One region of the Arthrobacter agilis genome, then DNA from elsewhere that is predicted to be linked to it. Evidence: predicted binding sites of a transcription regulator. Region 1 holds the regulator's gene; the other holds the start of a gene.
The links. Region 1 encodes LexA, which represses DNA repair genes until DNA is damaged. Its sites were predicted from a motif close to TCGAACANNTGTTCGA; they were not measured.
Positions count from the first base shown of each region.

Region 1 (7,763 bases):
GCGGATGCGCAGCAGGTCCCGGTAGACGGCGAAGTTCACGATCTGTCTTTCTTGGCCGACGGCACTCCGTCAGCGGGTGAGTTTGATGTCGAGCGAGTCGACGCGTTCGACGAAGTCGGCGCGCTCCAGGAGCTTCCCCCGGAGGGAGGCGACGGCGTCGCGCACCTGCTGCGGCGACAGGCCGCCGCGGAGCTGCACGTCCATGCGCAGTTCCGGCCCAGGGCCTCCGCCGGAAGCAATGCTACCGTCGGCGGCCCGGGTGAGGACGCCGGCGGCCGGCCGGAGCGCCACGGAGAGGATGTCCGGCTCCTCGCGGGCGGCGGCCTCGACGAGCGATGCCAGCGCGGGGTCCTCGTAGGACGGGGTCCACGGGACCTGCCGGGCGAGCGCCCAGACGGCGGGACGACGGAGGACGACGGTCAGGTCCGCCCCCGGATCCAGCACCAGCAGTTCGGCGTCCTCCGCGGCGGCGGCGAGAGCGGCCCGTGCCGCGTACGCCGCGACCGGTCTCGCGTCGGGGTGCCACCGCGTGAGTGCCGGGGTGGACGAGAAGACGGGCAGTGCCTTCCGCCCGTCCGGCGCGGTCAGGGTGACGAGCGCCATCTCCGCCTCCTTGTCGGCGGGCAGACCCGAGGCTCCCTCCGCCTGCTCGCCGAGCTGCGCGACGATGGGGATGAACACGCGCGCGGTGGTGAGGGCCGCGAAGACCGCGCGCTCGCGCGGCCCGGGCTGGTCCGCGGCCCGGTCCGGGACCCCCAGGAGCCCGGCCATGGCCGCGGCCAGCGCGCGGTCGGCCGTGCCGTCGTCGTCGTCGAAGGCGTGCAGCGGGTTGTCCGACCCGGACAGGTCCCGGCCCGCCCACGGCCGGCCGGCGGAGTCGGCGGTGTTCCCCGCCAGCGCCGCCGCGATGTGCGCGGGGAGCCGGCGTCCGCTCACGCGTCCGAGGCGGGCAGCCCGGCCACGTCCAGTGCCTGGGGCAGCGTGAAGGCGCCGGCATAGAGCGCCTTGCCGACGATCGCGCCCTCGAGGCCGTGCGGGACGAGCTCGCGCAGGGCCGCGATGTCGTCGAGGCTGGAGATGCCGCCCGAGGCCACGACGGGCCGGGTGGTCTTCGCGAGGACCTCCTGGAGCAGGGCGATGTTCGGGCCCTTCAGCGTGCCGTCCTTCGTCACGTCCGTGACGACGTAGCGTGCGCAGCCCGCGTCCTCGAGGCGCTGCAGGACCTCCCACAGATCGCCGCCGTCCTCGGTCCAGCCCCGCGCCGCGAGGGTGGTCCCGCGGACGTCGAGCCCGACGGCGATGGCGTCGCCGTAACGGGCGATGGCCAGCTCGGTCCACTCGGGGTTCTCGAGGGCGGCCGTACCGAGGTTGACCCGGGTGGCGCCGAGCTCCAGTGCCGCGTCGAGCGATGCGTCGTCGCGGATGCCGCCGGAGAGTTCCACCTTGATGTCGAGGTGGCGGACCACGCGCTCGAGCAGGTCCCGGTTGGATCCGCGGCCGAAGGCCGCGTCCAGGTCCACGAGGTGCACCCACTCCGCCCCGTCCTCCTGCCAGGCGAGGGCGGCGTCGAGCGGGTCGCCGTAGCTGGTCTCGCTGCCGGCCTCGCCCTGGACCAGGCGCACGGCCTGGCCGTCGGCGACGTCGACGGCGGGGAGGAGTTCGAGCACGGGTGATTCGGCGAAGGGGGTCATGGTCTGCTTTCGTACGGGCGGCGGAGCTCGGGTGGGTCGGTCGGGGTCGGGCTGCGGCTAGTCGCCGGGGAGGGTGAACAGGTAGGCGGCGACGAGCGCGAGTCCGGCCAGCGCGAGGAAGGCGATCCACACCCAGCGCGGGAACTCCTGGCTGCGCAGCGAGTACGCCCCGCCGATGAGGAGGCCGGCGGCTCCCATGAGCAGGAGACTCACCATCGGCTCACCGCAGTCCCTCGATCCAGTTCCGCAGCAGCTGCGCTCCTGCGTCGCCCGACTTCTCGGGGTGGAACTGGGTGGCGCTGAGCGGGCCGTTCTCGACCGCGGCGATGAAGGGTCCCCCGTGGTGGGACCAGGTGACCTGCGGCGGCTTCATGGCGGGCTGGGTGACGTCGAAGGACCAGTCCTGCACGCCGTAGGAGTGCACGAAGTAGAAGCGCTCGTCACCGATGCCGTCGAACAGGACGGTGCCCTCGGGCGCCTGCACGGTGTTCCAGCCCATGTGCGGCACGACGTCCGCCTTCAGGCGCTCCACGGTGCCGGGCCACTCCCCCATGCCGGGCGTGCGCACACCGTGCTCCACGCCCTCGTCGAAGAGCACCTGCAGTCCCACGCAGATCCCGAGGACGGGCCGGCCACCGGCCACCCGGCGGCCGATCATGCGCAGGGCGTCGACGTCCTTCAGTCCCTTCATCACGGCGGCGAAGGCTCCGACGCCGGGGACGAGGAGCCCGTCGGCGTTGAGTACGTCGTCGGGCTTCGCGCTCAGGACGACGTCGGCCCCCACGTGCTCGAGGGCGCGGACGACGGAGCGGACGTTGCCGGAGCCGTAGTCGAGGACGGTGACGGTGCGGGCGGTCATAGCGCTCCCTTCGTGGAGGGGATGCCCTCGACGCGGGGATCCGGTTCCACAGCTGACCGCAGCGCCCGGGCCAGGGCCTTGAACTGGGCCTCGACGATGTGGTGCGGATCGCGGCCCGCGAGGACCGTGACGTGCAGGCAGATCTGGGCGTGCAGCGCGAGGGCCTCCAGGACGTGGCGGGTGAGTGATCCGGTGAAGTGCCCGCCGATGAGGTGGTACTCCTGGCCGGCGGGTTCCCCTCCGTGGACGAGGAACGGGCGGCCGGAGATGTCGACGACGGCAGTGGCGAGGGCCTCGTCGAGCGGCACGGTCGCCTCGCCGAAGCGGCGGATGCCGGCCTTCGTGCCGAGGGCGATCCGCAGTGCCTCGCCGATCGCGATCGCGGTGTCCTCGACGGTGTGGTGGACGTCGATGTGCGTGTCGCCGGAGGACCTGATGGTGAGGTCGATCAGCGAATGCTTCGACAGGGCCGTGAGCATGTGGTCGTAGAAGGGCACGGTGGTGTCGATCGAGGACACACCGGTGCCGTCGAGGTCGAGTTCGACGAGGACGCTCGACTCGCTCGTGACGCGCTCGATACGTGCCGTTCGGCCGCGGGCGGCATCAACTGTCATTGCATTCCTTCTGTGCGCTGCCCGGTGTCCGGGCACGGATCGAGGTTTGGGGCGTGCTGCTGTGGGGTGGAGGGGTGCGACGCCGGACCGTGCGCGCTCCTCAAGTCTAGGAGACCCGCGCGGGGTGGTCCGGCGGACGGTACCGACGGGCTAGAGCAGCTTCTCCAACGCCGAGAGGAACACCGTGGTCTCGCGTTCTGTTCCCGCGGTGACCCGCAGCGAGCCGGGGATACCGACGTCGCGGATGAGGACCCCTGCCTCCAGGAGCCCCTCCCACACGCGGTGCGGGTCCTCGAGGCCCGAGAAGAACACGAAGTTCGCGTCCGACGGGGCCGGCGAGAGGCCGAGGCCCCGGAGCTCCCGCACGATGCGGTCCCGCTGCACCTTGATGGCCTCGACATTGGACAGGAGGGTGGCCGCGTGCGTGAGGGCCGCGTTGGCCGCCGCCTGGGTGATCGCGGAGAGGTGGTACGGCAGGCGGACCAGCCGGAGCGCGTCGGCGACCTCCGGCGCTGCGGCGAGATACCCGATCCGGGCTCCGGCCAGGGCGAACGCCTTGCTCATCGTGCGGGACACGAGCAGTCGGGGGCGCCCGGGCAGCAGGGTGAGGGCGCTCGGCGTGTCCTTCTGGGCGAACTCCCCGTAGGCCTCGTCGACGATGATGATGGCGCGCGCCGCCTCGCCCGCCTCGTAGGCGGCCTCGATGACGTCGAGTCCCAGCGCCGTGCCCGTGGGGTTGTTCGGCGAGCACAGGAAGACGATGTTCGCGCCGGAGCTGCGCACGGCCCGGGCCGTGGCCTCCGGCGTCATGGCGTAGGAGGCCTCACGGTCCGCCGTGACGTAGCGGGTGCCCGTGCCGCTCGCCAGCAGGGGGTACATGGAGTAGGTCGGCGGGAATCCGATGGCCGTGCGCCCCGGGCCGCCGAAGGCCTGGAGCACCTGCTGCAGGACCTCGTTGGAGCCGTTCGCCGCCCAGAGCTGGTCCGGGGTGAGCCCGTGGCCGAGGTAGTCGGCGAGATTCTTCCGCAGTTCGGTGAATTCACGGTCCGGGTAGCGGTTCAGGCCCTGGGTGGCCGCGGCGACGGCCTCGACGATGGCCGCGTGCACGTCGGCCGGGACACCGTGCGTGTTCTCGTTGACGTTCAGGAGGATCGGGACGTCCAGCTGCGGAGCTCCGTAGGGGTGGAGCCCGACGAGATCGTCACGCAGCGGCAGGTTCGAGAGGGCGTCGACGGAGGAGGGCACCCCATGAGTTTAAGCGATGCCGCCTGCAGCGGCCAATGGCGGGTGTCCGGGTGCGACGATTGCCCCGCCCCGGACGGCGTGCCTAACCGCCGACGGGGACCGCGATGTCCTGCCCCGCCTGGACGACGGAGCTGCGGAGGTCGTTGAGTTCGACCATCTCGGCGACGACGTCCCGCGGGTCGCGGTCCGGCGCGTACCGGAGCGCGAGGTCCCAGAGGGACTCCCCCGCCGCGACGCTGACCTCGACGGCCGCCGCCGGCGCCGGCAGCGACTCGCCGGCCTGGGCCTGCGACGTCAGGAAGGCGCCGAGGAGGATCAGGGCCGCCACGCCCAGTGCGATCGGCAGGCCGACCAGGACGAGACGTCCCCGCCGCGTCAGGCTCAGGGGGCGCTCCGCACTCCGCTGCATGGAGGTACGGGGCTGGGCCGGTCCGGCGGCCTGCGGGATGCCACGGGACGGCCTGGGCACGCGCGGACCGAAGGTAGCGGCGCTGCGTGCGGCCCGCCCTGCGGGGACGGACCGGAGGCGTGCCTCAGGACGGGTGGGGGTCAGCGCCCATAACGCCGTGCTGCCGTGCAGTGCGGGTACTTCAGCCATTGCCAGCCTCTTTCCCTTCGAATAGCCGATCAGGTCTGGACTCCTGTTTCGAACGCGTGTTCTAATTAATCAGAGCTTATTTCTAGCACTGACGGACGACCGTTGTCGAGACTCGGTCGAACACATGTTTGAAAAGCTCCACCGTCTGCCCTAGCGTGATCAGGGCAGGGCATCGACGGCACCCGCCGCTACGGAGCGGCAGGCACGGCGTCGATGTACCTCAGGCAATCACCCGCCACTGACAGAAACGCCCGCCGCGGCCGCGGCGGGCGGCAGGCGGGCACAACGGGATCTGCAGTCCCAGGCGAAAGGCACAACAGTGGCGGAACGAACTCCGGCGGACGGGCAGGAATCGAACACGGTCGAGGGGCCGGCAGGCCCCGTGCCGATCTCGGCGGGCCGTGGCCGTCCCCGCGGCCGCTCCGTGTCGAAGGGACTGACGGCGCGTCAGCTGACGATCCTCGAGACCATCCAGCGCTCCATCGCGGACAAGGGCTACCCGCCGTCGATGCGGGAGATCGGCGACATCGTGGGCCTCGCCAGTCTTTCGAGCGTGACCCACCAGCTGTCGCAGCTCGAGCGTCTCGGCTACCTGCGGCGTGACCCGAAGCGCCCCCGGGCCATGGAGGTCCTGCTGCCGCTCACCCTGCCTCCCGAGGCACCCGTGGACGGATCGCCGGAGCGGAAGCCCTCCGCCGAGCACCGGGTCGCCGTGGACACGGCCCTGGTGCCGCTCGTGGGTCGTATCGCGGCCGGCGGGCCCATCCTCGCCGATCAGGTCGTCGAGGACGTCATGCCCCTCCCCCGGCAGCTCGTGGGCCACGGGGAGCTCTTCATGCTCAGGGTCTCGGGTGATTCGATGGTCGACGCCGCGATCTGCGACGGGGACTGGGTGGTGGTCCGCAAGCAGCAGAGCGCGCAGAACGGCGACATCGTCGCGGCGCTGCTCGACGACGAGGCCACCGTGAAGACGTTCCGCCAGCGCGACGGGCACACCTGGCTCCTGCCCCAGAACACGCGGTACGAGCCCATCCTCGGTGACCACGCGAGCATCATGGGCAAGGTCGTCTCGGTGATGCGCGCCCTGTAGTCGCCGGGCGGACCGCCGCACGACACCGGAAGGGAGCCGCAGTCCAGGACTGCGGCTCCCTTCTCGCGCATCCACCGCGGATCGGTCGGAGGCGGGTCAGCGGGCGGAGAGCCGCTCGAGGATGCCGGTGACCGTGGACCGGTCCGTCGTCGCCCAGAACGGTGGCAGCGCCGCCCGGAGGAAGCCCCCGTAGCGGGCCGTGGCGAGGCGGCTGTCGAGCACCGCGACGACCCCCCGGTCCCCCGCGGACCGGATGAGGCGCCCTGCCCCCTGGGCGAGCCGTACGGCCGCGTGGGTCGCGGAGACGCTCATGAAGCCGTTGCCGCCGTTGCGTGCGACGGCGCGGGTGCGGGCGGTCATGAGGGGATCGTCGGGCCGCGGGAAGGGGATGCGGTCGATGACGACCAAACGGCACGAGGCCCCGGGCACGTCCACGCCCTGCCACAGGGACATCGTGCCGAACAGGCAGGTGTCCGGTTCGGCGGCGAACCGGTCCACGAGGCCGCTGAGCGAGGATTCCCCCTGGCACAGGATCTCGAAGTCCACCTCGGGCCGCAGCGCCTCCGCTGCCTCCTCGGCGGCCCGCCGCGAGGAGAACAGGCCGAGCGCACCCCCGCGGGACGCCTTCAGGAGCGTCAGCAGTTCCTCCAGCTGCGCGGCCGAGGTGCCCCGTTCGGGCTTCGGCAGGTCCTTCGCCACGTACAGGACGCCCTGCCGCGGATAGTCGAACGGGCTGCCGACGTCGACGCCGGTCCACGCGGGCGCGCCCGGTCCGCTGAGGCCGAGGGATCCTGCCACGGGCCCGAACTCCGAGCCGATGGCGAGCGTCGCGGAGGTCAGGATCACCGTGTGGTCCTCGAAGAGTCCCTCCCGCAGGCGTCCCGCGACGGACAGGGGCGCGACGTTGAGCGTCGCGGGTGCGGTCTCGTCCGGCGAGGAGTAGCCGGATCCGGGGGTGAACGTGCTGGGCCGGGACGCCCACACCACCTCCTTGGAGTCCGCCGCCGCGAGGATCCGTTCGGCGAGGTCGAACACCAGGGTGACGCGGGAGCGTGCCACCTGCCGGCCGCCGTCGGCGTCGGCCTCGGACTTGCCGTCCGTCTTCGTGTCGGACAGCGCCGCCCGTGCGGCGTCCCGGACCTGCGCCAGGGACTGCTCGAGGTCATCGGGCAGGCCGCCGGGCAGGAGCCCCGACGGGACGAGTTCGGCCGCCGCCTCGAAGGCGGACGCTGCGGTGTCGAGGGCCGCGGTGCCGATCGACGCGTGGCGGCGGAGCGCCGTCGAGGCCGCACTCACCATGGCGGCGGACAGCTGCCCGGACACCGCGCCCGTGACGCGGTCGTGGAGTTCGTGGGCTTCGTCGATGACGACGACGTCGTACTCGGGCAGCACGGCCAGCCCCTCGAAGGCGCTGATCGCGAGCATCGCGTGGTTGGTGATGATGATGTCGGCGTCCGCCGCGGCGGCACGCGCCTTCTCGCTGAAGCACTGCTGCGCGACGGGACAGCGTGCGGCGCCGAGGCACTCCATGCTGGACACGGACACCTGGCGCCACGCCCGGTCGCTGACGCCGGGCACGAGGTCGTCGCGGTCGCCCGTGGCGGTGTCCTCCGCCCACTCGCGGAGCCTGACCACCTCCCGGCCGAGGGCGGACGCCGGGCCGCCG
Region 1 covers NZ_JAUSXO010000001.1:819,457-827,219, reverse strand. Annotated here, with positions in the region: gene QFZ50_RS03645 (MFS transporter) at 1-39, opposite strand, end outside; gene QFZ50_RS03640 (SseB family protein) at 70-936, opposite strand; gene priA (bifunctional 1-(5-phosphoribosyl)-5-((5-phosphoribosylamino)methylideneamino)imidazole-4-carboxamide isomerase/phosphoribosylanthranilate isomerase PriA) at 933-1,691, opposite strand; gene QFZ50_RS03630 (hypothetical protein) at 1,749-1,907, opposite strand; gene hisH (imidazole glycerol phosphate synthase subunit HisH) at 1,912-2,550, opposite strand; gene hisB (imidazoleglycerol-phosphate dehydratase HisB) at 2,547-3,164, opposite strand; gene QFZ50_RS03615 (histidinol-phosphate transaminase) at 3,315-4,409, opposite strand; gene QFZ50_RS03610 (LysM peptidoglycan-binding domain-containing protein) at 4,492-5,007, opposite strand; gene lexA (transcriptional repressor LexA) at 5,390-6,097, shown strand; gene QFZ50_RS03600 (ATP-dependent DNA helicase) at 6,194-7,763, opposite strand, start outside.

Region 2 (7,763 bases), 310 kb from region 1:
CGACCGCGCCGACCCGGACGTCGTCGTACGTGAGCCGGAGCGCCATGTCGTAGGCGCGGACGCCGCTCACCATGTCCACGCCGCCGAGGCCGAGCGAGTCGAAGTCGACGTCCCACAGCCAGGACATGTCGCGCCCGTCGGCGTAGTTGTCGTTGATCGCGACCATGGTGGCGCACCCGGCGGCGTCGAAGGACTTCAGTCCGAGCCGGAAGCCGCTGGGATTCTTGACGAGCACCAGTTCGAGGGCCTGGCCGTCGACGACGAGGCTCTCACCGCGACCGAAGGCGGGCTCCACGGCGGCCAGGGAGGAGAAGAGCCGCGCGGTGTCGGCGGTGCCGTCGAGGACTGCGCGGGCCGCAGCGAGTGCGGCCGCGGCGTTGAAGATGTTGTAGACGCCGCGCAGGCGCAGGTCCGTGTGCGTGATGGCGCCGTCCACCTCGAAGGATGCGGCGTTGCCGTCCACGGAGCGGAGGACGACGTCGGCCGGCAGCGCCGAGGCGGGGGCGGTGCCCTTGGCGCCGCGCAGTTCGTCGTCGTTCGGGAAGGTGCTGCGCAGCGACGCGTCGAGGCCGAAGTAGGCGACCCGGGCGGAGGGGATGGACGCGGCGAGGCCCGCGACGCGCGGGTCCTCGCGGTTCAGCACCACGGTCCCCGTCGTCGCGAGTGCGATGCGCTCCAGCAGGCGCGTGGTCGCGTCGATCTCGCCGAAGCGGTCCAGCTGGTCACGGAGGACGTTCAGGAGGAGCGAGTACCGCGGTGGTACGAGTTTCACGAAGTGCACGGCGTGCGCCTCGTCGAGCTCGAGGACGGCGACGTCGGCGTCGAGGCGCCCCCGCCAGTCGACGTCGCCCAGCAGGGACGCCGCGACCCCGCGCGTGAAGTTGCTGCCCGTGCGGTTCGTGAACACCTTCAGGCCCTGGCCCTCGAGCAGTTCCACCACCATCTTGGTGGTGGTGGTCTTGCCGTTCGTCCCGCTGACGACGACGACGCCGTGGGGGAGGGTGGACAGCGCGCGGCCCATGAAGCCCGGGTCGAGGCGTTCGACCACGAGGCCGGGGAAGGCGGAGCCGCCGCCGCGCAGGCGGGAGGCGATGCGCACGGCCTTGCCCACGAGGACTGGAAGGGGATTCATGCCTACAAATTATCGCAGGCGCGCATGTCATCCCGGGACGCGGCGGCGAGGCGCTGCTCACGCTGCCCGCCCGACACCGGCATCAGCGCTCCCACGGCCTAGAATCGGGGTATGACCTCCTCGTCCTCGTCGGCGCCGTCCTCCGTGCCCGGCGCCCCGTCCGACGCCGCTCCGACCGCCACCCCGGAGCCCGGCGGGACCGCCGCTGCCACGGTGCGGACCGGTCGGGACGTCGTCGTCGGGGTGCTCGCCGTCCAGGGCGACGTGCGCGAGCACATCGCGACCATCGAGTCCCTCGGCGGCCGCGCGGTGCCCGTCCGGCGGGCAGCGGAGCTCGCCGCGATCGACGGCCTGATCCTGCCCGGCGGCGAATCCACCACCATGGACAAGCTCACCCGCACCTTCGGCCTGGCCGGACCCCTGCGCGAGCTGATCGCGGGCGGACTGCCGGTGTACGGCTCGTGTGCGGGCATGATCCTGCTGTCCGACGTCATCGCGGACCCGGCGACCGACCGGAACGGCGACCCCCAGCAGACGTTCGGCGGGCTCGACATGGTGGTGCGCCGCAACGCCTTCGGCCGTCAGCGCGAGTCCTTCGAGACGGACCTCGCCTTCGCCGGACTCGCGACCACCGGTCCCGTCCCGGGCGACGACCCGGTGCGGGCCGTCTTCATCCGCGCACCGTGGGTGGAGAAGGTGGGTGCCGACGTCGAGGTGCTGGCCCAGGTGCCCGCCGCCGAGACGCCCCAGGCAGGGCCGTCCGACGGGGTGCCGGGCAGTGATCAGGGCAGTGCCCCCGGCGGGCCCGGGGCCGACTTGGAGCCGGTCGCTAGAATTGTCGCAGTGCGTTCAGGGAACCTGCTTGCCACGAGTTTCCACCCGGAAGTCACGGGTGAGCGGCGGGTCCACGAACTCTTTATCCGGATGATCAGAGGAGAAGCGTAAGCATGTCGGGGCACTCCAAGTGGGCAACAACGAAGCACAAGAAGGCTGCGATCGACGCCAAGCGCGCGAAGTCCTTCGCGAAGCTGATCAAGAACATCGAGGTCGCGGCGCGGGCCGGCGGCGCCGACGTCGCGGGTAACCCCGGGCTGGAACTGGCCGTCTCCAAGGCCAAGAAGACCTCCGTGCCCATCGACAACATCAACCGCGCCGTGAAGCGCGGGGCCGGTCTGCTCGGCGAGGCCGTCGACTACCAGACCATCATGTACGAGGCGCGCGGCCCGCAGGGTTCGGCCCTGCTGATCGAGTGCCTCACGGACAACAAGAACCGCGCCGCCTCCGAGGTGCGCCTCGGCATCTCCCGGAACGGCGGCACGATCGCCGATCCGGGCTCGGTGTCGTACCTGTTCGCCCGCAAGGGTGTCGTGACGCTCCCGAAGAACGGCCTCACCGAGGATGAACTGCTCATGTCCGTCCTCGACGCCGGCGCGGACGAGGTCAAGGAATCGGCCGACACGTTCGAGATCGTCTCCGAGCCCCAGGACCTCCGGGCCGTGGTGGCCGCGCTCGACGAGAGCAGCATCGAGTACGAGACCGACGACGTCGAGTTCGTGCCGTCCATGCAGGTGGACCTCGACACCGAGGGTGCCCGGAAGTTCCTCAAGCTCGTGGACGCCCTGGAGGAGCTCGACGACGTCCAGAACGTCTACTCCAACGCACACCTCCCGGACGACGTCCTGGCGGAGCTCGAGAACGACGACTGACATCGCACTCCTCCACAGCGCCGCCTCCACGGGGCGGGTAGCGCCATGACCTACCGCGTCATGGGCGTCGACCCCGGGCTCACCCGGTGCGGGCTCGCCGTCGTCGACATCGAGCCGAACCGCCGCTCCACGCTCGTCGCGGTCGGCGTCGTCGGCACGGAGGCCGGCAGGAGCCTCGACGAACGGCTCCTGGTCATCTCCGAGGCCGTGGACTCGTGGCTGGACCTGCACCAGCCGCAGGTCCTCGCCGTCGAGCGCGTGTTCAGCCAGCTCAACGTCAGCACCGTCATGGGTACGGCGCAGGCCTCCGGCGTCGTGATCGTCTCCGCCGCGCGGCGCGGCATCCCGGTGGCCCTCCACACGCCCACCGAGGTCAAGGCCGCTGTCACCGGCAACGGGCAGGCGGACAAGGCCGCCGTCACCAAGATGGTCACCAAGATCCTCCGGCTCGAGACCGCCCCCCGGCCGGCCGATGCCGCCGATGCCCTGGCCCTCGCGATCACGCACGCCTGGCGCAGGGGAGTGGGCGCCCAGGGCGCCGCGGCGGCCGGAGGCTCGATCACCCCCGCGCAGCGCATCTGGGCCGAGGCGGAAGCACGCGCACGACGGCGTTAACGCTGAATCCCGGGGCATGCCCTCCGGCGGTCCCGAAGCCGGATCCGGTGTGGCGGCTCGATCGAACGGCCGGACGCCGGTACCGTTAGACATTAGAACGTATGTTCGACGCCGGGTGACCACCCGGCCGACCCCGACAGCATCTGCCACTGGAGCGCCTCATGATCAGTTCCCTGCGCGGGACAGTGACCCACGTGGGCCTGCACTCCGCCGTCCTCGACGTCAACGGCTTCGGCATGCAGGTCCAGGCGACGCCCCAGACCCTCGCAGGGCTGCGCGTGGGCGAGCAGGCCTCCATCGCCACCGCCATGATCGTGCGCGAGGACTCCATGACGCTCTTCGGCTTCGAGGACGCCGACCAGCGCGAGGTGTTCGAGACGCTGCTGGCCGTCAGCGGCGTCGGCCCCCGCCTCGCCCTCGCCGTCCTCGCCGTGCACACCCCGGACGCCATCCGCATCGCGGCGTCGTCGGGCGACGACAAGGCCTTCAGCAAGGTGCCGGGCATCGGCCCCAAGGGCGCCCGGCGCATCGTGCTCGAGCTCGCCGGGAAGCTCGTGCCGCTCGAGGCGAAGCCCGGCGTGCCCGCGCAGACGTGGCAGGGGCAGGTCCTCACCGCCATGATGGGCCTCGGCTGGTCCGAGAAGGACGCCGGGACGGCGATCGACGCGGCCGTCGCCGAGGCGCCCGAGGTGGCGGCGATGGGTGACGTCGGGCAGATCCTGAAACTCACCCTGCGGCGGCTCGGCCAGGACGGTGCACGGAGCTCGGCCCGGACGAGGGTCGGCTCATGAGCGACAAGCAGCCCGAGGAGGCGCCGCTCGTCGCTCCCGCCGCCGATCCGGAGGACCGCGCCGTCGAGGCCGCGCTCCGGCCGAAGAACCTCGACGACTTCGTGGGGCAGAAGAGGGTGCGGCGGCAGCTCTCCCTCGTCCTGGAGGCGTCGCGCCTGCGCGGTCGCAGCGCCGACCACGTCCTGCTCTCGGGCCCTCCCGGGCTCGGCAAGACGACGCTCGCGATGATCATCGCGGCGGAGATGAACGCGCCGCTCCGCATCACCTCGGGGCCCGCGATCCAGCACGCGGGCGACCTCGCGGCGATCCTCTCCTCCCTGACCGAGGGCGAGGTGCTCTTCCTCGACGAGATCCACCGGATGTCCCGGCCCGCCGAGGAGATGCTCTACATGGCGATGGAGGACTTCCGGGTCGACATCATCGTGGGCAAGGGTCCCGGCGCCACGGCGATCCCCCTCGAACTGCCGCCCTTCACCCTCGTCGGAGCCACCACCCGGGCAGGGCTCCTGCCCGGCCCGCTCCGCGACCGCTTCGGCTTCACCGGGCACCTCGAGTTCTACTCCACCGAGGAACTCGAACTCGTGCTGCGCCGCTCGGCCATGCTCATGGACATGAAGGTGAACTCCGCGGCCTTCGCCGAGATCGCCGGCCGGTCGCGGGGCACGCCGCGCATCGCCAACCGCCTGCTCCGCCGCGTCCGCGACTGGGCGCTCGTGCACGGCATCGACCTCATCGACGCCCGCTCGGCGAGTGCCGCACTCGACATGTACGAGGTGGACGCCCGCGGCCTCGACCGCCTGGACCGCTCCGTCCTGACCGCGCTCATCACCAAGTTCAACGGTGGCCCGGTGGGCCTGTCGACGCTCGCCATCGCCGTCGGCGAGGAGCCCGAGACGGTGGAGACCGTTGCCGAGCCCTATCTGGTGCGCGAGGGGATGCTCGGCAGGACCCCGCGCGGCAGGATCGCGACGGCGGCCGCCTGGCAGCACCTCGGCCTGGAGATGCCGCAGAACGTCGCCGCCGCGATGCCCGAGGATCTCTTCTCGGTGGCACCCGAATCGCTGCTGGACACCGAATCCGCCCTTGACAGTTGGGCGCAGCCGGACTCCTGACGCGCCGGACGCCCAGAAATCCCCTTTACACTGGTGTCTTCCACTGTGTGCCGCGGCACAACGCTGCCGCCACACCCAATCCCAGGAACGGAACATTCCAGTGCTTGCACACGTAGTCGCGCAGTCCGCCTCAGGAGATGCCCCAGGTTTCGACATCTTCTCCCTCCTGCTGCCGCTGGCGTTGGCGTTCCTGATCTTCACCATGTTCCGCCGTCAGCGGAAGACGCAGCAGCAGGTGAAGGACATGCGCACCCAGATGGAGCCCGGTACCGAGGTCATGACCCAGTTCGGTCTCTACGGCACGATCGTCTCGATCGACCAGGAGAACAACAAGGCCGTCCTCGAACTCTCGCCCGGCAACCTGGCGACCGTGCACACCCAGGCCCTCTCGAAGGTCGTGGAGCAGACCCCGGCAGCGGGTGAGACCGTCGACGACGTCGACGGCACCACCGTGCCCGACGACGCGTCCTCGATCAGCGGCGACTTCGCGGACCGCACCCCGGCCGCCGGATCCACAGCGGCCGGAGCCGCCGGCGCCCCCTCGGGCGTCGAGACGCCGGACGAGACCCTGGAGCGCCTGAACCGCGAGGCCGCCCAGGAAAACCGCGACGCGCGCGATGCGCGCGACCCCAAAGCGAACCCCGACAACTAGCATCCCGTAGGGCGCCGGTACTCAGCCGCGACCTTCAGCATCAACCCGGCGCCCGAGACGCGCCACTGAATAAGGACATCCATCATGCCTCGTACCGGTCCCGGGACGGCAGCCAAGCGGACACTTGTCTGGCTGGGCGCATTGACAGCACTGCTCGCGATCCTGCTGGGAGCGGGATCCTACTGGAGCACCGCGAGCTGGAGCCCCCGACTGGCCCTCGACCTCGAGGGCGGGACGCAGATGATCCTCGCCCCCCGCGTCCAGGGCGGAAGCGACATCACCCCCGAACAGCTGGACCAGGCCGTGGAGATCATCCGCCAGCGGGTCGACGGCTCCGGCGTCGCCGAAGCCGAGATCAACACGCAGTCCGGCCAGAACGTCATCGTCTCGCTGCCCGGCACGCCGGACCCGCAGACGCGCGACCTCATCCAGGCGTCCGCGCAGATGGAATTCCGTCCCGTCCTCACCGGCGGGCCGGGCCAGGCCGCGGCCGCGGAGACCCCGACGCCGGACGACCAGCTGCCCAAGCCGGCCGCGGAGCCCCAGAACGCCAGCGACCCCAACTGGATCACGCCCGAGCTCTACAAGGAGTTCGAGTCCCTCGACTGCCTCGACCCGGCGTCCCTCGAACCGGCCGCGGAGCCCGCGCCGGCGGACAAGCCCATGGTCGCCTGCGAGCCCGACACGCAGGGCAAGTACATCCTCGGGCCCGTCGAGGTGCCGGGAACCGACATCTCGACCGCCAGCTACGGCCTGCAGCGCAGCTCCCAGGGCCAGGCCCTCAACACCTGGGCCGTGACCATCGACTTCAATGACGAGGGCACCGAGATCTTCCGCGAGGTCACCGAACGCCTCTACGCGATCGGCCAGGGCGACCCCCGCAACCAGTTCGCCATCGTCCTCGACGGGCGGATCGTCTCCGCCCCCACCACCAACGCCGTCATCCCCGACGGCAATCCCCAGATCACCGGCAACTTCACCGAGGAGTCCGCCGCGGCCCTGGCGGAGCAGCTGAAGTACGGTGCCCTGCCCATCAGCTTCGAGATCCAGAGCGAACAGCAGATCTCGGCGACCCTCGGTGCCGACCAGCTGCGGCTCGGCCTCGTCGCGGGCCTGATCGGCCTGCTGCTCGTGGCCGCCTACTCGATGTTCCAGTACCGGCTGCTGGGCCTGGTCACGATCGCCTCGCTGGTGGTCGCGGGCATCCTCACCTACCTCGCCATCTGCGTCCTCGGCTGGACCGAGAACTACCGGCTGTCCCTCGCGGGTGTCGCCGGCCTGATCGTGGCCATCGGCCAGACGGCGGACTCGTTCATCGTCTACTTCGAGCGCATCCGCGACGAACTCCGCGACGGACGCGGCCTCGTCTCCGCCGTCGAGAACGGGTGGCGCCGGGCCAAGCGGACGGTGCTCGCCTCCAAGGCCGTGAACCTGCTCGCCGCCCTCGTGCTGTACTTTGTCGCCGTCGGCAACGTGCGCGGCTTCGCGTTCACGCTCGGCCTCACCGCCATCGCCGACCTCGTGGTCGTCTTCATGTTCACCCACCCGGTCCTCCGGCTCCTGGCCAAGACGAAGTTCTTCGGCGAGGGCCACCCGTGGTCCGGGCTGGACCCGAGCCGCCTGGGCGGCATCCCGCTCTACCGCGGAGCCGGCCGCCTGCGCGAACCGGGCCAGGTGCCCGTCGCCGTCGCCCGCACCAAGAACAAGGGCGCCTCGGCGGAGGCCGAGCGTCGCCTCACGATCGCCGAGCGCCGC
Region 2 covers NZ_JAUSXO010000001.1:1,127,881-1,135,643, forward strand. Annotated here, with positions in the region: gene QFZ50_RS04990 (Mur ligase family protein) at 1-1,132, opposite strand, end outside; gene pdxT (pyridoxal 5'-phosphate synthase glutaminase subunit PdxT) at 1,244-2,077, shown strand; gene QFZ50_RS05000 (YebC/PmpR family DNA-binding transcriptional regulator) at 2,080-2,838, shown strand; gene ruvC (crossover junction endodeoxyribonuclease RuvC) at 2,884-3,453, shown strand; gene ruvA (Holliday junction branch migration protein RuvA) at 3,615-4,244, shown strand; gene ruvB (Holliday junction branch migration DNA helicase RuvB) at 4,241-5,356, shown strand; gene yajC (preprotein translocase subunit YajC) at 5,457-6,008, shown strand; gene secD (protein translocase subunit SecD) at 6,093-7,763, shown strand, end outside.
Region 2: a site for LexA is predicted at 3,547-3,562, ahead of ruvA (Holliday junction branch migration protein RuvA). Genes of this name have one in related genera too.